DNA from 3 places in the Peribacillus sp. TH14 genome. Region 3 is predicted to be linked to each of the others. Evidence: riboswitches for the same ligand, from Rfam matches in the RefSeq annotation. Region 3 holds a riboswitch; each other region holds the start of a gene.
The links. Region 3 has a riboswitch for cyclic di-GMP ahead of JFU50_RS11470 (anti-repressor SinI family protein). Riboswitches for the same ligand answer to the same signal wherever they lie in the genome.
Positions count from the first base shown of each region.

Region 1 (10,001 bases), 710 kb from region 3:
TGAAGTATTTAGTCCACTCGCTATTTTAGGAGAAAAATAAGTAAACTAAATTTATGAATAAAAAGGATCTTTGATTGAAGGTCCTTATTTTCATGGCTAATAAGAAGAAAGGGAAGTCTTGAAATACTATTTATTAGCAAGAAGGAGAAAGAATTATGAAGAATAACGAAAGCGATCTCCCGACAGGATTAGCTAAACCTGCTGCACAACGAGCACTCGCTGGAGCTGGGTACTTGTAACTTGAGCAGTTTACTAAGCTAAGTGAAGCAGAGGTCTTGCAGCTGCATGGTATGGGACCTAAAGCATCGGAGCAAATTCGTAGTGCTCTTTCTGAGAAAGGGTTAGCTTTCGCCAACGGTTCTTGAAAAACCTTTGTTGTACTTATTACATTAGGATGAGAGGTAATGCGGTATCTCCTTTTTTGTTGCGAGCAGGATTATCGAAAAAAGCAACGAATAGTAGGGTAATGAACATAAAATAAATAGAATGAGGGTGAATTTGATGGGAGTTCAAGCGGAAAAGATCTTTGTTAACTTGCCTGTTAAAGATTTGAATGCCTCAATAGAATTTTTCACAAAAGTTGGCTTTGAGTTTAACGAGCAAATGACCAATGAAAATGCAACGTGTGTGGTTATCAGTGAATCTATATATGTCATGTTATTGGTTGAAGATTACTTTAAAACGTTTACCAAGAGAGAAATCCCGGATTCAGCAAAAAGTACGGAAGCTATTGTGGCATTATCGGTTAAAAGTAAGGAAGAAGTGGATGAGATTGTGAATAAAGCCCTGGATGCTGGTGGAAAGCCTTTTAATGAAGCCATTGATCATGGGTTCATGTACGGTTGGAGTTTTCAGGATATAGATGGACATCTTTGGGAGATATTTTACATGGATGAAAGCGGATTTAATCAAAATTAAATCTATTTCAAGACACAATCCTTCACTAAGGACTGTGTCTTTTTTTGAAGTTCAGTGTCGTACCTGAGTCAACATGATTGCCTGCTTGTTAAAGTATAAAATAACAATTTATACTTATGATACAATATAAGGGAAAATGTAAAGGCGGGTACAAAAAGTGACGACAATTTACGATATTGCAAAAAAAGCGAATGTTTCACCGATGACTGTATCGAGAGTTATTAATAATAAAGGAAATATCAGTGAAAAGACTAGAGAAAAAGTAGAAGCTGTTATAAAAGAGTTAAACTATATACCAAATTCAGCTGCTCAAAGTTTGAATATTAAAAAAACCAAGTTACTTTCATTAATCATAACTGACATCACTAACCCCTTTTTTACAAAGGTTGCAAGAGGCGCTGCGGATAAGGCTAATCAAATGGGATATCAGCTTATTTTATGTAATACAGATGAAAACTACGAAAAAGAAAGTGAGTATATCAATGCATTAATTTCTAAAAGGGTAGATGGCGTAATTATTGCTCCAACAGGTGATCAATCGACCAAAAACTTAAAGAAACTTATTAAAAACAGAATCCCATTTACATTAATAGATAGGCAAATTGAAGATGTTTCGTGTGATAGAGTACTTGGAGATAACTATGAAGGGACAAAATTGCTTCTTCAGCATTTAATTGATTATGGTCATCAAAGAATAGCAATGGTACATGGCCCACTTACGATTTCCACTTCGAAAGAGCGGTATCAGGCGTATATTGAAACGTTAAAAATTAATGATTTAAAGATAGATCCCGCTTTCCTAGTAGAGACTCATTATAAACAAGAAAAGCAATGGAATGGAATCGCTCATTTGGTTAATGTTTCTCCTGCTGATCGTCCAACAGCGATTTTTGCAGCGAATAACTTCATTGCCATTAAAATTATAAAAAGTTTACGAGAAAAAAAGATTAAAGTTCCAGAAGACATAGCTGTCGTTTGCTTTGACGATTTAGAATTATTTTCAGACTTTGATCCTTTTTTGACTGTATCTTCGCAGCCTGCTTATGACTTCGGATATTTAGGAACACAATTAGTGATTGAAAGAGTAGATGAAGTCGGTCCAGCTGATTATCGAACAATAAATTTAAAGCCTGAATTGGTAATCAGAAAATCATCTGGAACTCCTATAAAATAATAGGAGTTTTTCTCTGTGCGGAGATTAGCACAAATGAAAAAACCACCTAATAACCTAATAGAAGGTGAGCCTTTTCTATTAATTCAAATATCTGTACATGAATTATTCAAGTAATTCAGCACCGTAAGAATTATCAATTATGCAACGCCAGGTACCTGTAGAATCCTTTTTAAAAACATAGGTAGCCATTCTTTCCATTGAGAATGCCGAATCAGTCTTTTGATTGGCACTCAGTAGGGCTTTTGCTACAACTAATGCCGTATCACCTGTTTCGATTATTGCCATCTTTTCTTGATTAACAATTAAACTATGATTAAAATAATCAGCGATAGCAACGAATGCCCGACGTATTTCTTCTTTTCCTTTAGCTAACGTTCCAGGTTTTACAACTAATGTAGCATCCTCTGAATAGAAATCCATTAATTGATCGAAATCCTCATTATTTATTGCTCGGTCTGCATTCTTTATTACTAGTTCTAACTCATGAGTTTGCATATTTGCCCTCCTATCCGATAGGTAATTTATAGGGATTCCATTATTAGCTTTTCTATTTTGATAAAGTAAAGAAATAGAAAAAAGGCGTTAATGTGTAAAAAATGTGTCAGGCAGCAAGCATAGGCCTATTGTCTACCTTCTAATAAAAATCCCCTAATTTCCTCTAACGGTATTTCTACATTGATAGCCATTTGAATGAGTTCAATCCATTCTGTATCTAATTCTTTTACTCTGTCATTTGTCTGAAGTAACATTACCTATTCCTCCGTTGAAGAGGTAGCCCAGCTATCATAGTCAATCTGACCTTAGACCTGTTAGCTTTGCGTCCTAACCTTTCGATTAGTTTGCCGTTTTCTCATTTTATTATAGTTATATATTACTATCTAGATAGTGCTAATGTTGTCGTAAATTGTAGAAATGTAATTATTATTCTTTAAAAACAAATTGTTAATTCGATTGGGAGACCTGTTGAATGACAATAAAGATATTTAATGGGAAATAAAACTATTATATTTAATATGATTTTTTGTATTAAAGAAGGAACCATCCATTTTTAATAGAATGTAAGACTTTGATTAAGAGGAGGATGATCAGTTTGGAGAGAAGAGCTTTACTGGTATCTCGATTTCCAGAATATGAAGAAGAAATTGGCGGATGGCTATGGTGTTTAGAAGATGTTCGCCGTACTCTTTTAACAGAATTAACTGGAATCAGCCAAGGGATCCTTGATACAAAAATGGATGAAAGACAAACGATTGGCTCGCTGTTATATCACATTGCATTGGTCGAGGCAGATTGGTTATATGAAGAGGTTCTTGTTACTGAATGGGATTCTGAAATACGCTCGTTGTTTCCGTTAGAATGCCGTTCTGAGGAGGGCTCTTTAACCCATATTGAGGGACAAACTGTAGAAGAACATGTTAACCGACTGAATAAGGTACGTGAAGTGTTTCTTTCCCACTTTCGTTCAATGGATCTAACAGATTGGCGTAAACCGAGGGTTCTTGAACAATATGACGTCACACCTGAGTGGGTTGTGTACCATTTGATTGAACATGAATCACATCATAGGGGGCAGATTTTCCAATTGCTAAGCAAATTACGGAATGATTAAGATGTTAAAGAGTGGGAACTTTTTATCCATCTTTAACTAACTGATTGGCTCCAGTTAATTATCAAACCCACTAAGCGGTGGCTTGTTTAAGAACTTATTATTCCGCATTACCAGCTATTTCAAGTGGTGTAGTTATTCCATTAAAGGGCGCCTTTATGAAAAAAAGAAGGTGTCCTTTTTGAATGGGACCATATTCTTGAATAACGGATAGCTCTAAGATAACTGCAACTTCAGCTTTAGACTTAGCGGAAATAAAAACATCCTTTTTTGTTAAGACTTAGAGAATATATGGAGGTGCTTTAAAATGGGTATAAGAAAAATCACAACAAACTTGTGGTTTGATACACAAGCTGAACAGGCAGCGAAGTTTTACGCTTCTATCTTTAAAAATTCCAAGATTGGAAGAATCACTCACTATGGAAAAGAGGGGCATGAAATCCACGGGATATTAGAAGGAACAGTAATGACCGTGGAATTCCAACTGGAGGGCCAGGAATTCGTAGCATTAAATGGCGGTCCGCAATTCAAATTTACAGAGGCAATATCATTTATCGTCAATTGCGAGTCACAAGCAGAATTGGACTATTTTTGGGAAAAACTCTCCGAAGGCGGAGACGAGAAGGCACAAGTGTGCGGTTGGCTGAAAGATAAGTATGGTGTTTCGTGGCAAATTATTCCTACGGCCCTAACTGAGATGCTAAGCGACCACGATCCAGAAAAATCAGCAAGAGTTATGAATGCAATGCTCCAAATGAAAAAAATTGACATCAAAACATTAAAGCAAGCGTATGAGGGATAAGATTACATTGTTTGAGGTATTAAAAATGAATTTCTTTGTTGTCACTTTACAAGACCATTTAATAAAAAGTTTGATTAAAAACCTGTATAAATGTATACAGGTTTTTTTAGATTGTTCCACTGGAACTATCCTCGCTATAGGTCCTTTTTCTTATCTCTAAATATTAACAGTGTTGTTTAACAAATCCTTATTTTGATATTGTTGCAATTAATTTATTGACAATTTAAAATATTGTTGTTATTTTAATGTTACCGGTAACATTCTAGTAACAAGAGGAGGTCAAAATGATTATTGATGCTCATCAGCATTTTTGGAAGATTGACCGAGCTGACTATTCTTGGCTTTCAAAAGATATGGGAGTCCTCTATCAAGATTATCTTCCAGGAGATTTAGATCCCTTATTAGAAAAACAGGGTATTGCTGGAACTGTTCTTATCCAAGCTGCTCCTACATATGAAGAGACTTTATTTCTTTTATCATTGTATGAACGGTATGACTGGATTTATGGTGTAGTTGGCTGGATAGACTTATCTTCTCCAGCTTTTCCGAAGCAACTAGATTCGTTAATGAAACGACCGGGAATTGTTGGTTTGCGTCCAATGCTCCAGGATTTAGAAAATAGTGATTGGATATTACAAGAGCAAGTGATAGAAAATTTAAAATGGCTTATTAGATATAATCTTCCATTAGATTTATTAATTAATAATAAACACATTGCATCGATTTTAACTTTATTGAAAACGCTTCCGAACTTAATGACAGTAATAGATCATATGGCTAAACCGAATATTACTAAAGGGGATTTAAGCGAGTGGAAAGAGGATATGTACTCTTTATCACTGTTTCCGAATGTTTGGTGCAAAATGTCGGGTTTAATGACGCAAGCGAATCCAGCTATGTGGAAAACTGAAGATTTTGAGCCATATATTCATCATATTGTGCAAACATTTGGTCCATCCCGTTTGCTTTTCGGCAGCGATTGGCCTGTATGTTTATCAGCTGGAAGCTATGATGAAGCACTGCAGATTATCAAAAGAAATTTACCGGAAAATTTAACCAATAAGGAAATGGATAAAATATTTTCTAATAATGCGAAAGCCTTTTACAAATTAAAAGAAAGGGGAGATAGCCATGAGTAAAGTAGGCTATGAACAGGACGTTACGAGCATCGTTATGTCTGATCAAGATAATGTAGCGACTCTTTTGAAAGATGTAGAAGAAGAAGAAACATTACTATACGTCATCAATGGCCAAAAAGCGGTATTGACAGCCAAGCAATCGATTCCATTTGGACATAAAATCGCAATTAAACCGATTGAAAAATTAGCAACGGTTATCAAATATGGAGAAGTAATCGGTGCAGCGACAAGTGATATCGAACCTGGTGAACATGTACATGTACATAATATTGAAGGAATCAGAGGAAGAGGAGATAAGGCGGAAGGGGAGAAACAACGATGAGCATGATAAAAGGGTACCGTCGTTCAAACGGGAAATTTGGAATACGTAATCATCTGTTAATTATCCCGACTGTCATTTGTGCAAATCACGTAGCCAATAGAATCCAGCAAGCAGTACCAGACTCTGTGGCTATTCCGCATCAGCATGGCTGCAGCCAGATTGGTGATGACAAGGAACGTACACACAGACTTCTTGGAGGTATGGGGAAAAACCCAAATGTTGGTGCAGTTCTTTTAATTAGCTTAGGCTGTGAGGTTATTGATGCCAAAGTTTTGAAACAAGAAATTGAAGAAGAAACAGGAAAACCTGTTGAGTGGCTTGATATCCAAAATGCAGGCGGAACGATAAAAGCTATTCAAAAAGGGTCTGAATTGGCAAAAAGCTTATTCAAGGAAATCGAAAAAGTGCCACAAGTAGATGTTCCTATATCAGAATTAATACTAGGTGTGAAATGCGGCGGTTCCGATGCTACATCTGGTCTGTGCAGCAATCCCGCTTTAGGAAAAACAGCTGATCAGCTCTTAAATAAGGGCGGAACCATTGTAATGGGTGAAACAACTGAAATTATCGGGGCTGAACATATTGTCGCTCAAAAAGCTGTGAGCGAAGAAGTGGCAAATAAGCTATATGCCTATGTTAATAAATTTGAAAAAGAAGTAGAACGCATTGGGTCAGATATGCGTGGCGGAAATCCAAGCCCGGGCAATATAGAGGGAGGCCTGTCTACTATCGAAGAAAAATCTCTTGGATGTATAAGCAAAGCAGGTACTGCTCCTTTGAACGATGTATTATCTTTTGCAGAAGAAATTCCAGGGAACGGCTATTACTTCATGGATTCACCAGGGAATGATATCGAGTGTGTATCGGGTATGGCTGCCGCTGGTGTTCATATGGTCTGCTTTACGACAGGAAGAGGGACGCCGACTGGAAACCCAATTATTCCGGTCATCAAAATAACGGGAAATGAACATACTGCCATCAAAATGATCGATAACATTGATATAGATACAAGTCCTGTAATGAAAGGAAAAGAAACAACAGAAGAAGCAGGAAATCGTATTTTCGAAACGGTTCTTAAAACAGCACAAGGTGAGCTGACAAAAGCTGAAATTTTAGGCCATCAAGAATTTAGTATCAGCCGAATCAGCATCAGCCTGTAGAAACAAATAGGAGAAGGAGGATCTATATATGAGTAAATTAAAAAATCGAACAGCTCTTGTCACAGGCGGTAGCCGAGGGATTGGAGCAGCAATTGTCATGAGATTAGCTGAAGAAGGCGCTAATGTGGCTATCAATTATACATCACCCGGTTCATTTGAAAAAGCAAACGCTTTAAAAGAAAAAGTAGAAAAAGAGTTTCATATTCAAGCGATTGTTGTGAAAGCAAATGTTGGGGTGAAAGAAGAAGTTGACCAAATGATAGACCAAGTGGAAAAAGAGTTAGGATCGGTAGAGATCCTAGTGAATAATGCTGGTATTGCTCCATTTGAACCTTTTTTGAGTCTTTCAGAAAAAACATGGGATGATACCTATCAGACGAACGTAAAATCGATCTTTTTGACAACACAAAGAGCGGCGAAAAAAATGATCGAAAATAAATACGGAAAAGTCATTAATATTACATCAACTGCGAGTATTCTTGTGACAAGTCCAGTAATCCCGCATTATATCTCATCAAAAGCAGCAGCTTCGCATTTAACAAAGGCCTTGGCGATTGAGTTAGGCAAATACAATATTAATGTAAATGCAGTCGGACCGAGCACCGTTGCAACGGATATGTGTGATGAATATTTGGCAGATCCTCAAATTCTAGCAAAAGAGATTGAAGCGAATCCAATGAAGAGACTTGGTACAGAAAAACAAATTGGAGATTCTGTTGTCTTTTTGGCCTCTGATGAAGCCGTGCAAATCAATGGGCATCTGTTAATGGTAGATGGCGGATTAACGATTAAAGCGGCACAGCCTGAAGATCATATGAATCATGAACAGGAGGTAACATTATGAGACTACTCAACAAGATAGCAGTTATCACTGGCGGAGGAAGCGGTATCGGCAAGGAATCAGCCCGTTTATTCGCAAAAGAAGGCGCATTTGTTATCATCACAGACATTCATGCTGAAAATGGGCAAGGAACAGTTTCTGAAATAGAAGAAAATGGCGGAAAAGCAGCATTTTACGAAGTAGATGTGACGAATCCTGAAGCGGTTCAATCTGCAATACAACAGATTATTGAGACGTATAAAAAAATAGATATTCTATTCAACAATGCAGGAATCAGCAATGTGGGTAGAGTGGACGAAGTAGAGCCAGATGTCTGGGACCGAATTATGAGTGTAAATGTGAAGGGGGTTTATTTACCCTCTAAATACACGCTTCCTTATATGATGGAACAAAAAAGTGGAGTAGTCATTAATATGTCGTCTTGCGCTGCGGAAATGGGTTTAGTTAAACGTGCCGCATACTCAGCAACGAAAGGCGCTGTACTTGCTCTGACAAAAGCCATGCAAGTGGACTATGCCCCTTATAATATTCGAGTAAATGCTTTATTGCCGGGCACCATCTTAACTCCATTTGTTGAAGATTATTTGAAAAATTCATATGACGATCCTGAAATCGCAATCGGATCGATCAAGAAAAGACAGTTAAGCGGAGAATTAGGAAGGCCTAGTGATGTGGCAAAAGCTGCACTATTTCTAGCTTCAGATGAGTCTACGTTCATGATGGGATCGCCTTTATATATTGATGGCGGAGTTGTTTTTGGGAAAAATGCATAAAAGGAGAATGAAACTATGAAACTAGCTACTTTTATAAAAGGTGAAAAGCAGAAACTGGCTGTTCAGATTGAGAATAACTTAATAGATATCGAAGAAACTGCTAAGAAGAATGAATGGAACAATATAGTAACAGATGTGATGCAAGTAATTGAATTCAATCAATCCGAACTAAAAGATTTTGAAATAAAGGTTAATGAAGCTGTCTCAAATGGAAGTGCAGTAGCTATTGAAGAGGAAGGGCTTATATACGGTCCTAGTGTTACAAAACCTCATAAAATCATTTGCGTCGGATTGAATTACAGAAGACACGCAGATGAAACCAATGCACCGTATCCTGAAGTGCCTATCTTGTTTAACAAATTTGATAATACGTTAACAGGTCATCAAAGTGAAATTGTTATACCAAATGTAACGAATGAACTGGACTATGAGGTTGAACTGGGAATTGTAATTGGCAAAAAGACAAAGAACGTAACACAAGAAGCTGCTCTTTCTCATGTTTTTGGTTATTGTACAGTCAATGATTTGTCTGCAAGAGATCTGCAAATGAGAACACAGCAGTGGCTGCTTGGAAAAACCTGTGATGATTTTAGTCCAGTAGGACCTTTCTTAGTGACAGCGGACGAAGTAGGAGATCCAAACAACCTTAATTTGAAAACGTACGTAAATAATGAAATAAGACAAAACTCTAATACTTCCGATATGATCTTTTCATGCGCAGAAATCGTAAGTTATATTTCCCAGCACATGACGTTAGAGCCGGGAGATCTTATTTTAACAGGTACACCTGAAGGAGTCGTATTAGGCTTACCGGCTGATCAGCGCGTTTATATTCAGCCAGGAGATGTGGTCACTGTTGAAATCGAAAAGCTTGGAACACTAACGAACAAATTTGTTCAAGAAAGTGAAAAGGTTTTGACTAATGCTTAAAGGAATCCCGCCTATTATTTCTCCAGAATTGATGAAAGTTATGATGGAGATGGGGCACGGTGATGAGATTGTACTTGCAGACGGAAACTATCCGGCTGCAAGTCATTCCAACCGGATAATCAATGGTCATGGACATGGCGTTGCTGATTTTTTACGGGCCATATTAGAATTTTTCCCACTAGATACGTATGTTACGTTTCCAGTCATGCTGATGAATCCTGTTCAAGGCGATGAAAAAAACCCTGTAATCTGGCAGACCTATGAAGATATAATAAAAAAAACGAGCGACTTTCCTGTCCAAATAGAAAAAATCGAAAGAACGGATTTTTACGAAAG
Region 1 covers NZ_JAEKEK010000001.1:3,083,176-3,093,176, forward strand. The annotation lists gene hmpA (NO-inducible flavohemoprotein) at 1-40, shown strand, start outside; gene JFU50_RS14975 (VOC family protein) at 502-918, shown strand; gene JFU50_RS14980 (LacI family DNA-binding transcriptional regulator) at 1,076-2,092, shown strand; gene JFU50_RS14985 (YybH family protein) at 2,195-2,587, opposite strand; gene JFU50_RS30800 (anti-repressor SinI family protein) at 2,713-2,841, opposite strand; cyclic di-GMP riboswitch class I at 2,860-2,946, opposite strand; gene JFU50_RS14990 (DinB family protein) at 3,183-3,701, shown strand; gene JFU50_RS14995 (VOC family protein) at 4,006-4,500, shown strand; gene JFU50_RS15000 (amidohydrolase family protein) at 4,785-5,639, shown strand; gene JFU50_RS15005 (UxaA family hydrolase) at 5,632-5,961, shown strand; gene JFU50_RS15010 (UxaA family hydrolase) at 5,958-7,121, shown strand; gene JFU50_RS15015 (SDR family NAD(P)-dependent oxidoreductase) at 7,150-7,965, shown strand; gene JFU50_RS15020 (SDR family NAD(P)-dependent oxidoreductase) at 7,962-8,735, shown strand; gene JFU50_RS15025 (fumarylacetoacetate hydrolase family protein) at 8,751-9,665, shown strand; gene JFU50_RS15030 (RbsD/FucU family protein) at 9,658-10,001, shown strand, end outside.
Region 1: it holds a riboswitch for cyclic di-GMP, as region 3 does, so the genes downstream of both, JFU50_RS30800 (anti-repressor SinI family protein) here and JFU50_RS11470 (anti-repressor SinI family protein) in region 3, are expected to answer to the same signal.

Region 2 (10,001 bases), 1.4 Mb from region 3:
ATCTATTCAAAACGATAATCCCATAACAAACGCCATTCGCCTTTTTCCTTTACCACATAGCAATCTTGTTCTATTGTAAACACGCCAAAGCGAGAATCGAAGACCTGTGTTACAGGAATCATATAGGCAGTTTTATGCACTTTTCCATCCTTAGCCAGGCTCCAGTTCTTCACTTTCTTAGATCGACCTACATCATACTGAAAGGTTTCCACTTCCATATGCTGCATAAATACGTGGGCCCGATTTTGCACATAATCGCCTCGATTTGGGAACCGCAGCTTCATTTCAGAACTTAATAAATCCCATGACTTCCCGAACTCCGCCCCACTCTCATACTCATAAAAATCCTCCACCAAGCGTACAGAGCCACTCGGCCAAAGAAAAATGATACAACCTCCTACAGCTAAAACTAGGAGCATACTTGCCAATATTCCTTTTGGACTCTTATTTTGTCTTTTCATCTTTCATCACCTTCACAAAGGTCATTGCTATAATATATATGAGATAAACGATAAAAAAGAAGCATGTTGTTAGACATACTTCTTAAGTATTGTATGGGTACGATTTCATGGGAGATTTCTTATTTATAAGGAGTTGAAGTATAAATCATTCAATGACGCTTTCGCCGTCGATTTATTATAAGAAAGCATAAAATACCTAGTAATCCACCAAACGTATCAAGCATAACATCCTGCCACAAGGGGGTACGTCCACCTGTGAATTTTTGATGCAGTTCGTCCGCACTAGCATAAAAAAGGACGCACAAAAGAGAACCTGAAAACGTAATTATGCTGTTCTTTATAAAAGTGCGCCAAACACTAATCGTCAAAAAACCGAACACAAAAAAGATAATAAGATGGGCACCCTTTCGAATAAAAAACTCCAAAAATCCAGCCACTCCAGCTGTATGAACACTCACCTCAAGACCACCATACATAAATGAAATACCACCGAGTTTTTCATACAAAAACGGGGTATTTAACTGGCCTAAAAAGGGAGAAATCCTTTGCTCCTCATACGTCTGTGAGGAAAAAAAGAAGATTAACATGGCCCATAAAACGAACAAAGCTGGGATTAACCACTTACGGAACTTACGGATCATATTCTATCATGTTCCTCAATGATACCGCTTAGTTTTTCCTTAAGATCTTCCACAAGATCATTTACTGTAACATCCTGCTGAAACTCGCCTTTTGTATACGTATCTATTAATATATCAATAAAATCCATTAGAATATCCACTCCAATTTGAATAGAGCCACTATGTAAAACAGTTGTACTAAACCTATTTTTCTAAAATAAGGAATATAGCTCTTTTAATTGATAATCACATATAAAAAGTGTATTGGCAAGCGGAAATAAATTCAAAAAGGGTAAAATCAGAATTTTTAAAGAAATATTAATAGAATAATCACAAAAAGTTCATAACTGACGGATTATTAATATCATCAGCTGAAAATATGTAGTTCATTAGGTGTAAAAAACAAAAGAAAAAGAAATCAAAAAGGACTGATCTCTCAGCCCTATTTGATAAACACCCTTATGATCGACCAAGAAAAAAGTCAATAAAGAAATCAAGATTAAAGTAATAGTAATATAAGACCCAATAAAAATTTTCTTGCTTCTTTCTTTCTTTTCATAAACTTCCTCGAACGTAATATATTTATTTTTTGTCATCAAATTCTCCTTGTATTTTGATGGCGACTTGACATCGCCTTCGCGAAGCCCTTTTAGCTTTTTCTTTATATTGTAGTATCGTCAAATATACAAAAATATTAACTGTTTTATTCACTGTTTCTTTGTTGGGCATTTATATCTATTCGTCACTTTCTAGTCTACTATAAATCATACAAAATACATTAATTCAAAATATTCCAATATACCAATTACCCTATTAAACTGTCCAAGGTTTCATCCACCACTAAAAAGTTTTCTATCTCTATCTGTTGCTAAAGAACTGTTTTTAAGGCTGCAATTTGTTTAAACCATTTACTGTTCTTAAATAATAACACTTCTTTGTACTCACTACCTTCTTCATATTAATTCAATAAGAAAACGCTTACAATAGTACTATATACTTATTATCCTAATTTTTCATTAAATATTTTACTACTTGTTGAAAAGTCTTAGAGCCGGAACATTTTTGTCAGGAATAATATCTAATTATATCCGAATATTCTATAGAAATATTGGTACTTACAATTTCCGAACAATACTATAGGGAACTAACAATATATTGTGCTAATCTATTAGAAACTCTTAGGTATCAGCTCGCGCGAAAGACTAATTTTGTTGATAGCAGATTGCTTCATCCGCAAGATTTTAAGTTATAAGAAAGAAAACAGTAGAATCCAGTTCATAAAAAAAAGGCTGAATAACAGCCCTTCATAGTATCTAAATATCTTTTTGTTTTCCTACTTCCAATTCTTATGGGGTTGATTATTCAAGTTCTGTTCATTCTGAATAAACTCTCGCACTTCTTGAATGGAAACCCCTACACTTTTTGCTTCCAAAATTAAATTAATCCATTCTGCATCAATTTTTTTCTGCATATCTTCTTTTTCACCCTATTTGTGGTAACACAGCCGTCTTAGCATAGCCTTAGACCTGTAATTTTGCGTCCCTACTTTTCAATAGGTTTGCCCTTCTCAAGAGTATTGAATATTTAATAAGATCTTACGATGGTGGTTAAAACTTTGATGAAGACACTTCCATTATCTGATTTAAAAAGCTTAGCCCGAATTAATTTGAATGGTGTCTAAATTTCTTTCATTTGAACTAAAGGTATAATTTCCCTTCATTCTTTTTACAGTAACCCAGCCATCCTAGCAAATACCTTAGACCTCAGGTTTTGCGCCCTTACTTCAATTACTATATTGAGATTAATTATACTTAATAAGCTAATAATTGTTAATAGATAACTATTAATTACTTTATAACATTATTCGATAAAGTTTTAATTAGTAAGTAATCTTAATGTCTCTTCTTATAAATCTTAAATTCTATTTTCATTAATCTAATGACCGACAATAACTAATTACTAAAAAAACTTTAAACATACCTAAGTACCCATTCACCCATGCAAAGTCTCCTGCCCATACCATATGCCAAAGAACTGTTTTTAGATGCCCGAAACAATTTACTGATTGGTTACCTAGGGCATTGCAGGTCTTTAATTCTAAAGAACAGAATATGTATTTAATCCTCTATCATTGTCTATGTCCCAAACTCTTATTTATTTTATAATACTCATTATAATTTTAATCCAACCAAAAAATGACAACCACAATGGAAGGCTGAATAACGTTCCCCACAATAATCCCCTCACAAAATTGCTAGGTTCATTCATAATAAAATATCCCTCTTATTTATTTGATTTTTTATTATTATGACCTTGTCCTCACTCTAAGATACCCATTCACCCCATTCTAACCAAAGGGGTAGAAACAGTTTGTGGTTGATTAGAAAACAGTTCATAAAAAAAGAAGGCTGAATAACAGCCTTCCCCAAGTAAACATATTCTTATATTTTTCACATTTTTGTTTTAAACCTCATTAAAAGAAGAGCAGTCCGCAATACAAACCATTATTAATGGGCTGTATTGCGGACTGCTCTTCAACTATTAACCGAATGGGTTATTCTTTAAATGAACATTTTAAGGTTACACACTTGATTCTATTTGAATACCTAGTAAATTGCTAAACATTCCTCTTTTTTCACTCGCTAGTTGGTTATATTCACCGACTTGAATAATTTCTCCCTGATCCATTACCAATACTTGATCCGCATTACGAATAGTCGATAGCCGATGAGCAATTACAATAATGGTCATGGTTCCTTTTAATCTTTCGATAGCTGCTTGGATCTTCGCTTCATTTTCCGTATCTAATGCACTTGTTGCCTCATCTAAGACAAGGATAGATGGTTTACGTAAAATGGCTCGGGCTAATACAAGCCGTTGTCTTTCTCCTCCTGACAGTCGAACTCCTCGGTCACCAATGAGCGTATCTAGACCTTGTGGAAGCTTACTGACAAAATCATCAGCAGCAGCGAACTCTAAAGACTCCCAAATGGATTCATCGCTTGCATTAGGGTCAATAATCATCAAATTTTCCCGTATAGTTGCATTAAATAGAAACGGATCCTGAGGTATATAACTAATCGATTTCCTTAGTGATAATAAGTGATCACTAGTAAGTGGGATATCATCAATACTGACCTCGCCCCGATCAGGTTGATTTAATCCCATTAATAGATCAATTAAAGTACTTTTTCCGGCTCCTGATCGGCCTACTATAGCCGTCATACGGTTAGAAGGTATGTGTACATTTATATTTTTAAGAGCATACGTACTTTCATTTTGATTATACCTAAAGTAGACATTACGACAATCTAGTCCATTTTTTATTTCAATAGATTTAATATTTTTATAATCTGAATCATATAACTCTCTTGCTTCCCTACATTCATTTTGTAAATCTAACAATGCTTTAAAAGATGGAAGAGTAGATCCTATTTGCTCTAAATTAGATTGGATACTAGTAAACCTTGGCCATAACCTTGAAAAAATAACCATTATCAACATTAATTGAGCTGGCTGGGCCATGAACATCTTTATCGAAAAAAAGACAAAAATCGCAATTAAAAGTGAAGAAACAACCTTGAAGATCATTTGAGAAGTTGTATTTAATGTAGTTAACTTAATTCTGTTTTTTTCCATTTTTTCAGTTAAGGAAAGAAACCAACTCAAATGAGAATCTTCTAATGAATTACTTTTAATATCCTTCATTCCATTAAGGTGATCAGTAATACCCGCTAAATATGTTTGTGTTAGTTGAAAAGTTTCTTTTCCTAAAGACTGAGACTTTTTGATAAATTTTCTGGAGAAGAAGATTAGGATCAATCCAAAAACTATGATAAAACTAGTCATTGTAACAGATAAATAAAGAGCTATACAGATTTGAATGAAAGTAAAAATAAGAGAAGATAAAAACTGTAAGAATAAATTAATACCCGCACTTACATTGAAGGTTTCATTTGTCATGATGTTGATGATATCAGATTTCCTCTTTTTCAGGTAAAATCCCCAATTTACTTGCAATAAACTTCCATAGGTCTCATCTCTTAAATGTCTAATAAAACCTTGCTGGATTTTCACACCTAGGATTGTTTGATTCCGCTTAAAAATACTTTGTCCCACCATTAAAATCACGTAAACTCCCAGTATCAATACAAGACTGATAGTTTCAGGAATTCCTACGAATAATTCATTAACCCAACTTAAAAAAGGAACTTCCTTTGTACTAATATCTAAAATACCGGTCAATCCAATCAACGGGATTAATAAGAAAATTCCTACGCCCTCTAAGAATCCTACTAAAATCATGCAAATAAGATTGATATAAAGAATTTTCCCCGAATAATCATGTATACGCTTGGTAAAATGCAAGAGATGCTTCATAACCATATCCTCCTATCACAGAGCTTGTTTCTTCGTTATCCAGAATGTCTACATAGCATTTTGCAATATTGCTGAGTTACGACATTTGAAGGAAAGGTATTGGGGCACATTGTAGCTTTATAAGAACTTCTACCTAATGGATATAATAGAATAAGAATGGGGTTGGTGATTCGAAGAAATAGGGATTTGTTTCTTTATATACTCTCTATTATAAACAACCGTCTTCGGAGGAAATCGTGCTATACGTTCCCCCGTTTATTAGAGGTATAGAGATCACTAACTAGATTCTTGTTCTTCCAGCTTTTCAATGCTGTTCTCTTTAGCGAACTTAGAAACAACCGTGAACCTATCCATCACTTCAGCACCTGTTATATAAAAAGGACCGCTACGTAGCCAAGCATGTGCAATGAGTTCTCCATTCTCATCCTTAGCTGTTCCTAAATAAAGAGTACTCTCAATATTTCTTTTCTCCAGCATTTTCATGCCAGCCATTGCCTTTACTAGGCATTGGCTTTCCCAAAAAGTATAGCGACTCATAATTCGAATTGCTCGCGATATACTAGCTAATACCTCTTTATTCGATGAACTGGAGATATATGATGTTTCTTTCATTTGTTCACCTAGTAAAGGAGCAACTTTTGAAAATGAGATACTCTTAAGATAACGAGCTCTACCTAAATGTAAAAAGGCCTCAATAAACAGTAACTTTGTTTTATTATTCAATCGAAGAAAAGTATGAGCTTTCTTTGTGATATTCATTGTTTCCTCCTAGAGCTAGACATTCATGATACTAGGAATTGATGCTTTCTTTTATATTAACTAAGTCTTGCTCTAACAATTGACTTAAAAAAGCAGTGACTTGTTCCTCACACTCGGTTTGAGTTACATCATATTGAGACTGTAATGTTGTAACTAAATCATGAATCGTAATGGGCTCCTTCATTAGCTCCCATATCTCTCCACCCAATTCCCCTAAATTATAATACTTACCTTTGTGAACGCTTAACATCACTTTTTCTCCATCCATATCACTTACGATGTTACCCTCCCTTTGTACAATTGCTTTTTCTAACGTAATTTGTTGTGTTTTCAAAATAAAGAATCCTCCTCGTTTATATTTTCTAATATTTGAGATACAAGATGATTTACTGTAAAACCTGTGTTAGGTCGTTGTAATTGATACATTTGAATTTTTTTATAATATTGACTGATTCAGTAAAATGCCACTCCATCAAGCCTAACCGGGGAACCAGAAAATTTCGATAAGTATGATAATACAAAGTTCGGAATCGTTCTAATTGATTTAGTTTTTGAATGGTAACTTCTCCATGTTCTGTTTTTACTAATTCAAACACACCTACTAGAGGTAAGGGTTCATTTGAAAAGCTAGAGGTAATTGGAATAGCGTATTTTGTTTCCCTTTCAAACAAAGGCTGGTAATCTAGATTATCCATTCCAAATGCATTCAAACTTTCTTGCCAAAGTTTTTGTTGAGGGTATGTGGGTGTTATAAAGGGTATATTTTCTTTTGAAAGAGAAATTGGCAGAATATCATCACTTAAAAGCTGAAATCCTTCTTTTAAAAAAGCGGCAGCAAGTGTTGATTTTCCAGCTCCTGAATCACCAACGAACGCATATGCCTTCCCATTGATATTTACTGCACTTCCATGTAAAGGTATCACTTTTTTCTGAAGTAAGATAATCCCCATACATGTTCCAAGAATATATAGTCGAATATGATCCTCATCAGAATTTGATATAGGTGAAACGGTAATTTTCTTTCCTTCTTGAATCTTAAATATGGCAATGCCGGGAACTTGAAACATAACCATATGATCCTCAACAACATATTTTTGTTTTGGCAAAAGAACTTGCTTCTCCCAAAGCTCTGATAAATCCCCGTATTCAATTTCCACATCGGTCAAGTCCTTGGAAATTCCGAATCTGGGTACTTCAGGAAGGGGTATTTCACTAAAAAGGTTCAATCCGAAAGCTCTATAACCTAAATTTTGTACAATCTCTACCATCTCTTTCACTCCAAATACTAGAAAAATTAATCAAAGCCCTTATACCTTAAAAATTGTATAAGAGCAGTTATTACTAGGGGAAAACAATCAAATCTTTAATTAACTATGGTGAACCATTTCATCTGGATCATTCTGCACACCATCAGGGATGGTTATACCAGGACCTCCCATAGTCATGTTAATGTTAAGTACTTCTAATTTTGGAGTTTGCCATTCTTTTTTCATTTTTGTCACCTCCCTTCAATGAGGTTATTTAATAGGCTCTGTTAAACTATATGGTTGATTCTCTTATTTCAACCATCATCATAAACATTGCCTTTTAAGAAAACGATAAACAATTAAACCTCTCATTAAAATTCTAAATTCAGAATCAAATGCAACATTAGGCTGGGGTTCTGTGCGAAACTTGTTAAGCGCCTTCTTAATTGCTCCCATATTCAAAAAATTAGCTATAAACGGATCCTGACTAAGCTGTTCCACTTCACCAATAAATGCATTCCAGTTTGGGAGCATTCTAGCAATGGTATCTGCACCCTGAACTCCCCGAGTTTTCTGGTTTAATCTAATGTCATCAGGCAAATACCCTTTTGTGGATCGTCTAATGAGTGATCGATCTAAACCATTCTGCACAAATTGTTCCAAAGGAAGGGATAAACAAAATTGAATAACTCGTAAATCATTCGTAGGGTCATGTCCCTGTAATGAATACAGCAAGGATAATTTAGTTCCACTTGTTCCCGTTGTATTCCACATATTCAGATAACCAAAGTGATTTTTCCTAATCTCATTAATATTTGTAGGATTAACGCCCATTATATTGATTCCTTGTTCCTCTAGTTTAGAAAAAACTTTAGTTCTCCGAGCAAAATCATCATTAATTAATAATGGCGAATCATCTTGATTATTTGCTTTGATATTAGGATGAAAAGGATAAGCCTTTTTTCCAATCACTTTCATTACTCTCGATCTTTTTACTCCCATATTTTCGCTATAAGACTTTACTTCATGATAAAGGCGGATCCATCTCATTTTTCTTAATAATAAGGCATAGTAATCAAAAGTCGGTCCCCAAGAAATTGTAAAATTTCCCCTTGCACCGTTTAACAATACTCCTATTCCAAGCTTGTTAGCCTCTTCATATATCCCCTTCACCCAGACAGAATTTTCAAAAAACTTATAGGGCATTTCCATTATTTCTAGCCAATCATCTAGTACTGATAATGAGCTTTGGCCTTCAAACTTTAAATACTTAGCATTGATATTTCCAACATGATTAACTGTAGATTTAATAAGTGGACTCTCATCTGCTAATCGTTGTTTTGGGGTCCAATCATCAAATTCATCAATAGGGATAGAGCTAAAGGTATATAATTTTTTGTTTTGGTTTCGGAGGGTATTTGCAGCAAAGCTGACAACCGATCCTGAATCCAATCCACCGCTTAAATTGGCTCCCACTTTACGGTGTGTCCGTAATCTCGAAGTAGCTGCTCTTTGAAAAACATCTCTAAAAGCCTCTTCATATTCGTTATTTGATTTCAAGTGCAATTTCTCACTATCTACTACGGAACAATATCTCGAAAGCATTACTTTATTTTCTACTATTGATATTGTATGGGAGGGAGGTATTTGATCTATATTTTTATAGACTGTTGAAAAAGCATCTACAGTATCATTCATCCCTGGTATTGCTAAAAACTCCGCTAACCACTGCTCATTCAGTTTTTTTTCGATATATGGTAATTTAAGAAGAGGTTCAATAGTTGTACAAAAAGTAAACTTCTCATGATTTTTGTGATAATAAAGCGTTCTACTCCCTGCGAAATCTCTTGCCCCAAATAACTTTCTTTTTTTCTGATCCCAAATCATAAATGCAAAGTCACCGATTAAATGCTTAGGAGTTTCTTCACCCCATTTTTGATAACTTAATAGAATAAGTTGACTATCAGTTAAAATACTTCTATCTATTTTACTAATATGTAGTTTGTCGAATAATTCTTCACGATTATCAATAATAGCGTCAGCGGTAATTGTACATTGCCTTTCAGAATCGTGGAACGGAAGCTGTTCACCTACAGATTCAGGAGTAATCCATTGAGCGTGGCAACCTAGAAAAACCTTTTCTGAATGCCATATTTGGATAGAATCAGCAGGGTATTTCTGTAAAGCCGTCATTAGATTACGACCATACTGGAGATTTACAGGCTCTTCATTCATATGATAAATACCGGTTATAGCACTCATGTTTTCCCCCTGCTTACTTTGTTATGTATATAAATTTCATAGCGTACTAATATATTCTACTCGTTCTAGATTTCTATTATTTTAAAGTAGTAGTAGCACAAGTTAGATGTACCCAATGTTTTTATTGATACCCACCACAACCTACTAGTTACATATCCTATAGTATTTGAAACATATTACTTTATCTTCCTTCGATGTTTGTTAAAAACCTTGATGAAAATACTTTTATCATCTGACCTAAAAAACTTAACCCCAACTAATTTTAAGGGTGT
Region 2 covers NZ_JAEKEK010000001.1:3,747,147-3,757,147, reverse strand. The annotation lists gene JFU50_RS18180 (hypothetical protein) at 3-461, opposite strand; gene JFU50_RS18175 (VanZ family protein) at 611-1,102, opposite strand; gene JFU50_RS31515 (hypothetical protein) at 1,099-1,230, opposite strand; gene JFU50_RS18170 (hypothetical protein) at 1,471-1,677, opposite strand; gene JFU50_RS18165 (anti-repressor SinI family protein) at 2,415-2,552, opposite strand; cyclic di-GMP riboswitch class I at 2,573-2,654, opposite strand; gene JFU50_RS18160 (ABC transporter ATP-binding protein) at 3,662-5,461, opposite strand; gene JFU50_RS18155 (lasso peptide biosynthesis B2 protein) at 5,738-6,220, opposite strand; gene JFU50_RS18150 (lasso peptide biosynthesis PqqD family chaperone) at 6,252-6,557, opposite strand; partial or broken gene JFU50_RS18145 (aldolase) at 6,551-7,488, opposite strand; gene JFU50_RS18140 (paeninodin family lasso peptide) at 7,588-7,713, opposite strand; gene JFU50_RS18135 (asparagine synthase-related protein) at 7,792-9,729, opposite strand.
Region 2: it holds a riboswitch for cyclic di-GMP, as region 3 does, so the genes downstream of both, JFU50_RS18165 (anti-repressor SinI family protein) here and JFU50_RS11470 (anti-repressor SinI family protein) in region 3, are expected to answer to the same signal.

Region 3 (10,001 bases):
GAAGCTACTAAAACAGAAACCAGTATTCTGGAAAATTTATATGAACATTTCAAGAAAAAATCTTAAAATCTCTAAATATGTTTCTACGCACGTCGATATTATACATACAACGATAAGTAGTGAAATAGACGGGAGTCTTATTCACTATTCATCGTAAAAAACCACATGGATGTGGGAACTTAAAACTCAAGGAGGAAACAAAAATGATTATTAATCACAATATCGCAGCTCTAAACACACACCGTCAATTATCAAGTGCAACAAATGCACAATCTAAATCAATGGAGAAACTTGCTTCAGGTCTTCGCATCAACCGTGCAGGTGACGACGCAGCAGGTCTTGCTATTTCTGAAAAAATGCGTGGGCAAATTCGTGGTCTTGACCAAGCTTCTCGTAACGCCCAAGATGGTATCTCTTTAATTCAAACAGCTGAGGGAGGACTTAATGAAGTACATTCTATCCTTCAACGTCAGCGTGAATTAGCAGTTCAAGCATCAAATGACACAAATGTAGATGCAGATCGTAAAGCTTTACAAGATGAATTTGCACAACTTTCTTCAGAAATAGAGCGTATTAAAGACAATACGACTTTCAACACAAAAAAATTGCTGGACGGTTCAGACGCAAACGGTAAAATTCAAGTTGGCGCTGATGCAGGTCAAACAATTGACATCGACCTAACTACTGTAGGTGTTGATTTATCTGCTGCTCACACTGCTGTTGCTGCATTAGATATATCAACTCAAGCAGGTGCTGATGCTGCTGTTACTGCTGTACAGGCTCAAATAGAATCTGTTTCTTCAGGTCGTTCATATCTAGGAGCAGTTCAAAACCGTTTGGAGCATACAATCAATAATCTAAATAATGCTTCAGAAAACTTAACTGCTGCTGAGTCTCGTGTACGTGACGTTGATATGGCAAAAGAAATGATGAACCAAACTAAGAATTCAATTCTTTCTCAAGCAGCTCAAGCAATGTTGGCTCAAGCTAATCAACAACCACAGGGTGTTCTTCAGTTATTACGTTAATTTTTACTCTACAGTTTAGAAAAAAAGGACTCTAGAATTTTTCTAGAGTCTTTTTTCGTTTCTAAGGAAATTAAATTGCTAAAGTATTACTTAATAGTCCATATTAAACTCGCTAAGGTAGAATCCTTTTTCATAGAGAGTTAGTAAAAGAATAATTATCGAAGAATACAGAAAGTCATAGGTATAATCAAAGTTTCCAAGGTTTTAAATAGATGCTTACTAAATAAATCCCGTATATCTTACTTCTTAAGAAATGTTGAAAGCCTAAATATAAAATAGTAATTACCGATATAAAAAATAAAGATAATACATTGGGGGCATTAAGATGCTGGAGAGTTTATCCACGAATATTCTTTCCTCACAACTTAGAACAGCAATTTCAGATGGAATTAGTTCCTACTATCAGAGAGAAATAAATACAGTTACCTATTCAGAACAAAGTGCGGAATCTAATATTGAGCCTTCAAAAGAAAGGGTTCAAGATGTAGTTGATAGTTTAAACACCTTTCTGAATCCAACACATACGGCAGTTCGTTTTGAATATCATGAAAAATTGAATGAGTATTATGTCAAGGTTGTGGATGACGTAACCAATGAAACGATTCGGGAAATCCCACCAAAGAAGCTTTTAGACTTTTATGCAGCGATGACCGAGTTCGTCGGTATTATGGTAGATGAAAAAGTATAGGTAGGTGATGTTACGATGGTAAGAATTAACGGTTTAGCGAGTGGGATGGATATTGACGCGCTTGTTAGCAGTATGATGCAGGCTGCACGTGTTCCTTTGGATACGCTAGAACAAAAGAAACAAAATGCTGAATGGCAGCGAGATGATTATCGTGAGATCAATAAGTTATTGTTGGAACTGGATACCCTTATTAAAGATGGAGTGGGGATGCAAAAATCCTTTATTCAGAAAACAGTGTCAGTTTCTGATCCTAATGCAATCTCAGTAAAGAATATCAATTCAACGGTTGATTTTTCTGGGACTTTGACAGTAGGAAAATTAGCTTCAGCAGCAACTATGCTCAGTAATGGGGCAGTGGGAGTTGAAAAAGCAACAGATATCATTCCTGAAGCGTATATAGGACAGGAAATAAAAATTGAAACGATTAATAAGGACGGTTCTTTAAATACCTTTACAACAAAAATTGAAGATACTGATACGTTAAATAGTTTAATATCAAAAATTAATGCTAATTCAGGTGTTACCGCTTTTTATGATCAGAACACGAAACAGATTTCATTTACGGCGAAAAACACGGGGGCAGTTCCAGATGGATTAACAAGAGAAGATGGAACGAGTGTTACTGCAGAAATTGGTTTGAGTGGTACACTCTTTACGGATCTCCTAAATTTAGATGAAAATAATATAGTTGCTGTTGGAGCGAGTAGAGGAACGGCCGGTCAAAATGCAACCTTAAATTATAACGGTCTGGATATTGAACGTTCCGCCAACACATTCACCATTAACGGTGTTGAAATTACTCTTAAACAGGGGAATACGGGTCCGGTAACCTTTTCGTCTACCTCAGATGTAGACGCAGTTCTAGATACTGTTACCCAATTCGTTGACAAGTACAATGAGATTATCGCTAACATCAAAACGAAGACAGATGAAACAAAGTACCGTGCATACCAACCGTTGACCACGGCACAAAGGAAAGACATGACTGAGGATGAAATTAAACTGTGGGAAACGAAGGCAAAGAGTGGGACACTTCGGGGAGATTCTATGTTGACGGGTCTCCTTACGAAAATGCGGACCTCGCTATATACCTCTGTTGGTGGAAGCAACTCCGTCAACTCATTAAGTGAAATTGGAATAACTACTACAAGTAACTATCTTGAAGGTGGTAAGTTAACCATAAACGAAGAAAAACTGCGTGCTGCTATTTCAGAGGATCCAAACAAAATTTATGATTTGTTTATGAAATCAGGAGAAACAACTGGTGAAATGGGATTGGCCAAAAGGTTGAGGGCTGATATCAAAGCGACGATGACTAATATCCAAGATAAAGCAGGTAAAGCGACTTCTGTTAATAATTCAAGTTTCACGATTGGAAAACTCTTAAATAGCTACAATACGAAAATAGATAGTTGGCAAGACAAGCTGAAGGCTTTAGAAACCCGCTATTATAATCAATTCACAGCCATGGAGAAAGCGATTTCGAAAGCGAATAGTCAAAGCAGCAGCCTATCTCAGTATTTCAGCTAAGCAATTTTAGAAAGGAAGTTTGAATGATGGCAATCAATAATCCCTACCAATCTTATCAACAAAATTCGGTGAATACTGCCTCTCCAGGTGAACTTACGTTAATGCTTTATAATGGATGCCTTAAGTTTATTACATTGGGCAAAAAAGCAATTGCGGAAAAAAACTTTCAAGAAAAAAACACGAATTTAATTAAAGCGCAAAAAATCATTCAGGAGCTAATGGTCACATTAAAAATGGATTTGGCTATATCCAAGGAATTAATGTCCCTTTATGATTATTTGAATCGACGCTTGATTGAAGCCAACATTAAAAGTGATCTGGATATTTTAGAAGAGGTTGAAGGGTTTGTCATGGAATTTCGCGATACATGGAAGGAAGCTATTCAGTTGAACCGCCAGAAGCAATTTGCCAATAGTGGTCAAGCATAATGGGAGCTATTCAACATTTTTATGAGGCAACGAACCAATTACTTTCGACGTTGGAAAATGAGCAGGATCGGGACCGGAAAATTGAAAAGGTTGAGGCCTTGCTTGAGGAGCGGGAGAAGTTGATGGCAGGGATTCAACCGCCTTTTTCTGATTCTGAACAGGATTTAGGGAAGAAGTTAATCGAACTCAACGAAAAAGTTTCACAACTTCTAGAAGAACAAAAAGTAGAAATCCAACGCGATATTAAACAGCTAAGTCTCAAAAAAGAATCTACTAATAAATATGTGAACCCTTATCAATCATTATCCACAGATGGCGTGTTCTACGATAAAAGAAATTAGATATTAATCAGCCGTTTTAATTGCAAACAGTTTTAATGTTAATTGTTTTTAAATTTTCTGTAAATATTAAGGGCTTAATTTTTTCTTTATAGCTTTGTATTTGTTATAATAAAGCTAGGGCAGACATCAACCCTTTCCTAACCTTCCGACAATTGTTTCATAATCTCGACATATTTCATGATGTGTTTCTAAAGGAAACCGGAGGGGTATTGTAGAATCTAACTGTATAGTCTTAATTTAAGGAGGACTCACTTTATGAATTACAACGTACGCGGTGAAAACATTGAGGTAACTCCAGCAATTCGAGAATACGTCGAAAAGAAAATTGGCAAGTTAGAACGATATTTTAACAATACACCAGATGCAAATGTGTTAGTGAATTTGAAAGTTAACAATAATACATCCAAGGTCGAAGTGACGATTCCTATGCAGAATTTGGTTCTTCGCGCTGAAGAGGAAAATGCGGATATGTATGCTGCTATTGACTTGATTAATGACAAGCTTGAACGCCAAATTCGTAAACATAAAACGAAAGTCAATCGTAAATTCCGTAACAACTTATCTACAACTCCTGAGGCGTTCGCCTTTAATACGGAAATTGATGAAGTGGTGGATGAATTTGAAGATGATACTGATATTGAAGTAGTCCGCAATAAGCGCTTTGATTTGAAGCCAATGGATAGTGAAGAAGCGATTCTGCAAATGAATATGCTTGGTCACAGTTTCTTCGTTTACACCAATGCGGATACAAATACAACGAACGTTGTGTACCGTCGTAAAGATGGGCGCTACGGATTAATTGAACCTAGTTAATATGAATCTATAAACAAAAGCACAACCCAGACTATGGGTTGTGCTTTTTAAATTTTACTCCATCCATTGCAATGTTCATTTGGGCTAAGGAGTTCTATAAGCTCTGGAAAAAAACCACCGATTTCAACCATAGAAGTCAATGGTTGTTTATATTTCCTTCCTTTTTCCTTAATGAACTTTCGGCAATTTGATAAGTGTTTTGATAATGTGATAATAAGTAAAATCCATCTGTTGAAAACAAGGTATCAAATAGTATCGATTAATTGGTTGGCTCCTGGGAATTTCATTGTTCTCTAAAAAACACAATGAAGTATGGAATGTATTGTATTTTCTTTAAAAAGAACATTTTCCGTTCTTTAATAAGATAAATAGGTACTTATACCTATTTAAATAACCCCTCCTATTGCACTATACTCAGATTAAAGTTCTTTAAAAAGAACAATAATTTATTTATATAAAATGATTTGATTATGGTGCAGAGGAGTTGGATTTTTGTATCAGAAAAATTGCTATACATGTCATAGAGCGTCTTTTAGCAGTGCAGAATATGGAGGTTGGCTTTGTCCGACCTGCGGTGAGGACTTGTCTGCGCAAAAAGCCTTTGATGCACTTATTATGGAAAGAATTAATATGCCCCATCGTTTGAATAAGAAGGGCAATGTTTATAATTTTATAAAAAAACGAACGTGAATCATTTGAACCATCTTGTTTTGTACATGAAATAGACAAAAAATATCATGGATTTCTTGATTTTGTAATATTTTGTCGATAAAAAGTTGTGCATTGTGGTAATTTAGCGACATAAAGTAGCAATATTTGGAGCAAATATTCGCTATAATAACTTAATAAATATAGTTTTTGTAATAATTTCCCTGACAAAGGCAAGCTCAGCGAAAGATGAGGGCGCAAAGGCACAGGCCTAAGTTTGCTTAATGCTAAGATGGCTGGTCTGCCTGAAATACATACAAGTAGTATTTTAGGAGGATAAAAGAGGTGGTTAACGTGGAAGTGGATCAAGAATGGGTGAAGTTGATTTCAGAAGCTAGGAAATTGGGTTTTAAGAAAGAAGAAATTAGTGCTTTTTTAAAAAAAGAGAATCTAAATGTGCCACTAGAGCAGAACAATGAAAACTAAGAACCAAAAAGGAATGAAAAAAACATCCCTATAAACAGTTGATTTACAACATAGCTGTCTATAGGGATTATTTTATTTTCTGAAATTCTATCAATACTAGTTTGATAGAGCAGTACTATTTATGTTTGTGAAGATAGTTTAGAATTCATCTATTCTTGCTTATCTTTTCTCCATTTATTAAACTCAATGAACTCTCTGAATTGTTGTTTTGAAACGCCAGAATTCATAGCTTCCTCAACAATTTTCATCCAGTCAGTGTCCAAGGATTCCTTATTTGGTGCATCGTAAAGAAGGGCATCTACAGGAATGTTAAGTACAGAAGAGATTTTTTCGAGAAATTGAATAGAAGGATTCGTTTGTAAGTTACGCTCGAGCGAACTTAAGTATGACTTTGCTACTCCGGCTTTATCGGCTAGTTCAGTCATTGACATTTTCTTTTCTTCTCGCAGTTTTTTTACACGTTCACCAATCAACAATACCACCTCGAAACATGTTCTTTTTATCTTCGATTTATAAGTTTTAAACCCACATAAAATCACAGGAATAGGAAGCCTGAAAAGCTAGATTGCTTCAACTGACTATCAGTCATAGAGGGACCAAAAATTTCTATTGATAGAAGGTTGTGCTTACTTCGCATTTTCGTTTGTCTTGTTAAGGACTCATGTGAAAAGTGGGGAGTGTGTAATGTACTTTTGCTACTTCCCTCTATTTTAACAGTTTTACCCCTCTTTTATCCAATGTTTTTCGTAAGAACTGAATTCAGGTCCATAGACATAGAGTGACATGAAGTTGTACCTCTAGAATAGAAGTGTTAAAATTAAGCTTGGATTAGTATTAACAGAAGGTGTGTTTCTTCTTACTTATATGAATGTGTTATTGAATGATCATTACCATAATAGAGGAGCGTTATTGAATGCTTAATATATTAAATAAAGTTTTTGATCCGAATAAGCGAGAAATTAAGCGTCTGGAAAAAGTCGCTGATCAGGTCGAAGCGCTGGCTGATGAGACAGCTGCGTTATCGGATGAGCAGTTGCGCGCCAAAACAGAGGAGTTTAAGGAGCGTTATCAAAACGGGGAAACCGTGGATGATTTGCTTGTTGAAGCTTTTGCGGTTGCGCGTGAAGGGGCAAAACGAGCTCTTGGTTTGTATCCTTACCGTGTTCAAATCATGGGTGGGGCATCACTTCATGATGGAAACATCTCTGAGATGAAAACGGGGGAAGGTAAAACATTAACATCAACCATGCCGGTTTATTTAAACGCGCTTACTGGTAAAGGTGTGCATGTCGTGACTGTCAATGAATACTTGGCGCACCGTGATGCAACTGAGATGGGTGTATTGTATGATTTCCTGGGTTTGACTGTTGGGTTGAATTTGAACAGTCATTCTAAAGAAGAAAAACAAGCTGCCTACAATGCTGACATTACTTATAGCACGAATAATGAGTTAGGCTTTGATTACTTGCGTGACAATATGGTTTTGTATAAAGAACAAATGGTACAGCGCCCGTTGCATTTTGCTGTCATCGATGAAGTCGATTCGATTTTGATTGATGAAGCGAGAACGCCATTGATTATTTCTGGTTCAGCGCAAAAATCGGCACAGCTTTACATCCAAGCAAATGCGTTTGTGAGGACGTTACAAAAAGAAACGGACTATACGTATGATGAAAAAACAAAAGGTGTTCAGCTGACCGAAGAAGGTATGAACCGTGCTGAAAGAGCATTTAATATCGATAACTTGTTCGATATCAACCATGTTACCTTAAACCATCATATTAATCAGGCTTTGAAGGCGCATGTTTCCATGCATTTGGATGTGGATTATGTTGTTCAAGATGGCGAGATTGTCATCGTCGATCAATTCACTGGCCGTTTAATGAAGGGCCGTCGTTATAGTGAAGGTCTTCATCAGGCAATTGAAGCAAAAGAGGGCCTTGAAATTCAAAATGAAAGCATGACTCTTGCAACCATCACGTTCCAAAACTATTTCCGGATGTACGAAAAACTTTCTGGTATGACAGGTACAGCTAAGACAGAGGAAGAGGAATTTCGGAATATCTATAATATGAATGTTATTGCGATTCCAACAAACCGGAATATTGTTCGTGATGACCGCGCCGATCTTATTTACGCGTCAACGGATGGGAAATTCCGCGCTGTTGTGGAAGACATCGCTGAGCGTTATACAAAAGGACAGCCAGTGCTTGTTGGTACTGTTGCCATTGAAACGTCTGAAGTCATTTCTGCGTATTTATCCAAAAAAGGTATACCTCATGATGTTTTGAATGCAAAGAATCATGAGCGTGAAGCAGAAATCATTGCGAATGCAGGTAATCAAGGTTCAGTTACAATCGCTACTAACATGGCTGGCCGTGGTACGGATATCAAGCTTGGCGAAGGTGTCAAAGAACTTGGCGGCCTTGCTGTTATCGGTACGGAACGTCATGAAAGTCGAAGGATAGATAACCAGTTGCGTGGTCGTTCCGGTCGTCAGGGAGATCCTGGGGTTACTCAATTCTATTTATCAATGGAAGATGAACTGATGCGACGCTTCGGTTCGGATAATATGAAAAGTATGATGGCACGTCTTGGTATGGATGATTCACAGCCAATTCAAAGTAAAATGGTGACGAGAGCCGTTGAATCTGCTCAGAAACGAGTGGAAGGGAATAACTTTGATTCGCGTAAACAATTGCTGCAGTATGACGATGTCCTACGTCAACAACGGGAAATCATCTATAAACAGCGTTTTGATGTGATGGAAAGTGAAAACTTACGTGAAATTGTTGAGACGATGATTGAGGCATCCATTCAGCGCAATGTTGCTGCGTTTGCCCCAATGGGTGATGAAGAAGGCTGGAACTTACAAGGTCTTGTCGATTACTTGAATGGTAACCTATTCAATGAAGGTTCAATCACAATAGAAGATTTAGAAGGAAAAAATGAATCGGAATTGGTTGAATTTATTTTAGATAAAGTGAAAGAAGACTATGATCAAAAAGAAGCAGAGCTTTCAGAAGATCAAATGCGAGAGTTTGAAAAGGTTATCGTTCTTCGTGCGGTGGATAGCAAATGGATGGACCATATCGATGCTATGGAACAATTGCGTCAAGGGATTCACCTTCGTGCTTATGGTCAAATTGACCCACTTCGTGAATACCAATCAGAAGGTTTCGCAATGTTTGAAGCCATGATTGCCTCCATGGAAGATGAAGTCGCTAAATACATTATGAAAGCTGAAATTCGCAACAATTTAGAACGGAAAGAAGTCATAAAAGGACAAGCGGTCAATCCGAAGGAAGAAGATGGAGGAAAAGTGAAGAAGGCTCCAGCCCGTAAAAAGGATGAAGTCGGGCGAAATGCCTTATGTCCATGTGGCAGCGGCAAAAAATATAAGAATTGCCATGGTAATTTAGCCTAAAGTTAGGTGTATAATGATAAGAGAGACGGTGTAAGAACTTGCCGCCTCTTTTCATGTTTAGTTTGCGTATAGTTTGAAGATGTTTATTGGTACTGAAACACATCCCTGTACAGGGGTTTTTTTAACATACTTAATGAGGTGAAGAGAAATGGAATTAGCAGAAATTAGAAATGAACTTGAACGAACCGCACAACGATTAACAGACTTTAGGGGGTCTCTTTGACTTAGATGAAAAAGAGGCACGAATCGCACAACTAGAAAATGAGATGACACACCCTGATTTTTGGAATGATCAGTCAAAAGCACAGACTGTCATCAATGAAACGAATGCATTGAAAGATCAAGTCAATCAATTGTCCGATTTGAATGATGCATATGAAAATCTGGATTTGACGTATGAATTAGTGAAAGAAGAAAGCGATGAAGAACTTCTTGCTGAGTTGGTAGAAGAAATCACGATTCTTTCACAAAAGATGAATGAATTTGAACTTCAACTTTTACTAAGTGAAGAATATGATTCGAAAAATGCAATTCTGGAATTGCATCCTGGTGCAGGTGGAACTGAGTCCCAAGATTGGGGTTCAATGTTGCTTCGTATGTATACAAGATGGG
Region 3 covers NZ_JAEKEK010000001.1:2,370,685-2,380,685, forward strand. The annotation lists gene csrA (carbon storage regulator CsrA) at 1-66, shown strand, start outside; gene JFU50_RS11440 (flagellin N-terminal helical domain-containing protein) at 204-1,028, shown strand; gene flaG (flagellar protein FlaG) at 1,354-1,716, shown strand; gene JFU50_RS11450 (flagellar hook-associated protein 2) at 1,732-3,246, shown strand; gene fliS (flagellar export chaperone FliS) at 3,273-3,674, shown strand; gene JFU50_RS11460 (flagellar protein FliT) at 3,674-4,015, shown strand; gene hpf (ribosome hibernation-promoting factor, HPF/YfiA family) at 4,271-4,828, shown strand; cyclic di-GMP riboswitch class I at 5,699-5,785, shown strand; gene JFU50_RS11470 (anti-repressor SinI family protein) at 5,822-5,962, shown strand; gene JFU50_RS11475 (helix-turn-helix domain-containing protein) at 6,112-6,435, opposite strand; gene secA (preprotein translocase subunit SecA) at 6,876-9,389, shown strand; one part of gene prfB (peptide chain release factor 2) at 9,538-9,600, shown strand; one part of gene prfB (peptide chain release factor 2) at 9,602-10,001, shown strand, end outside.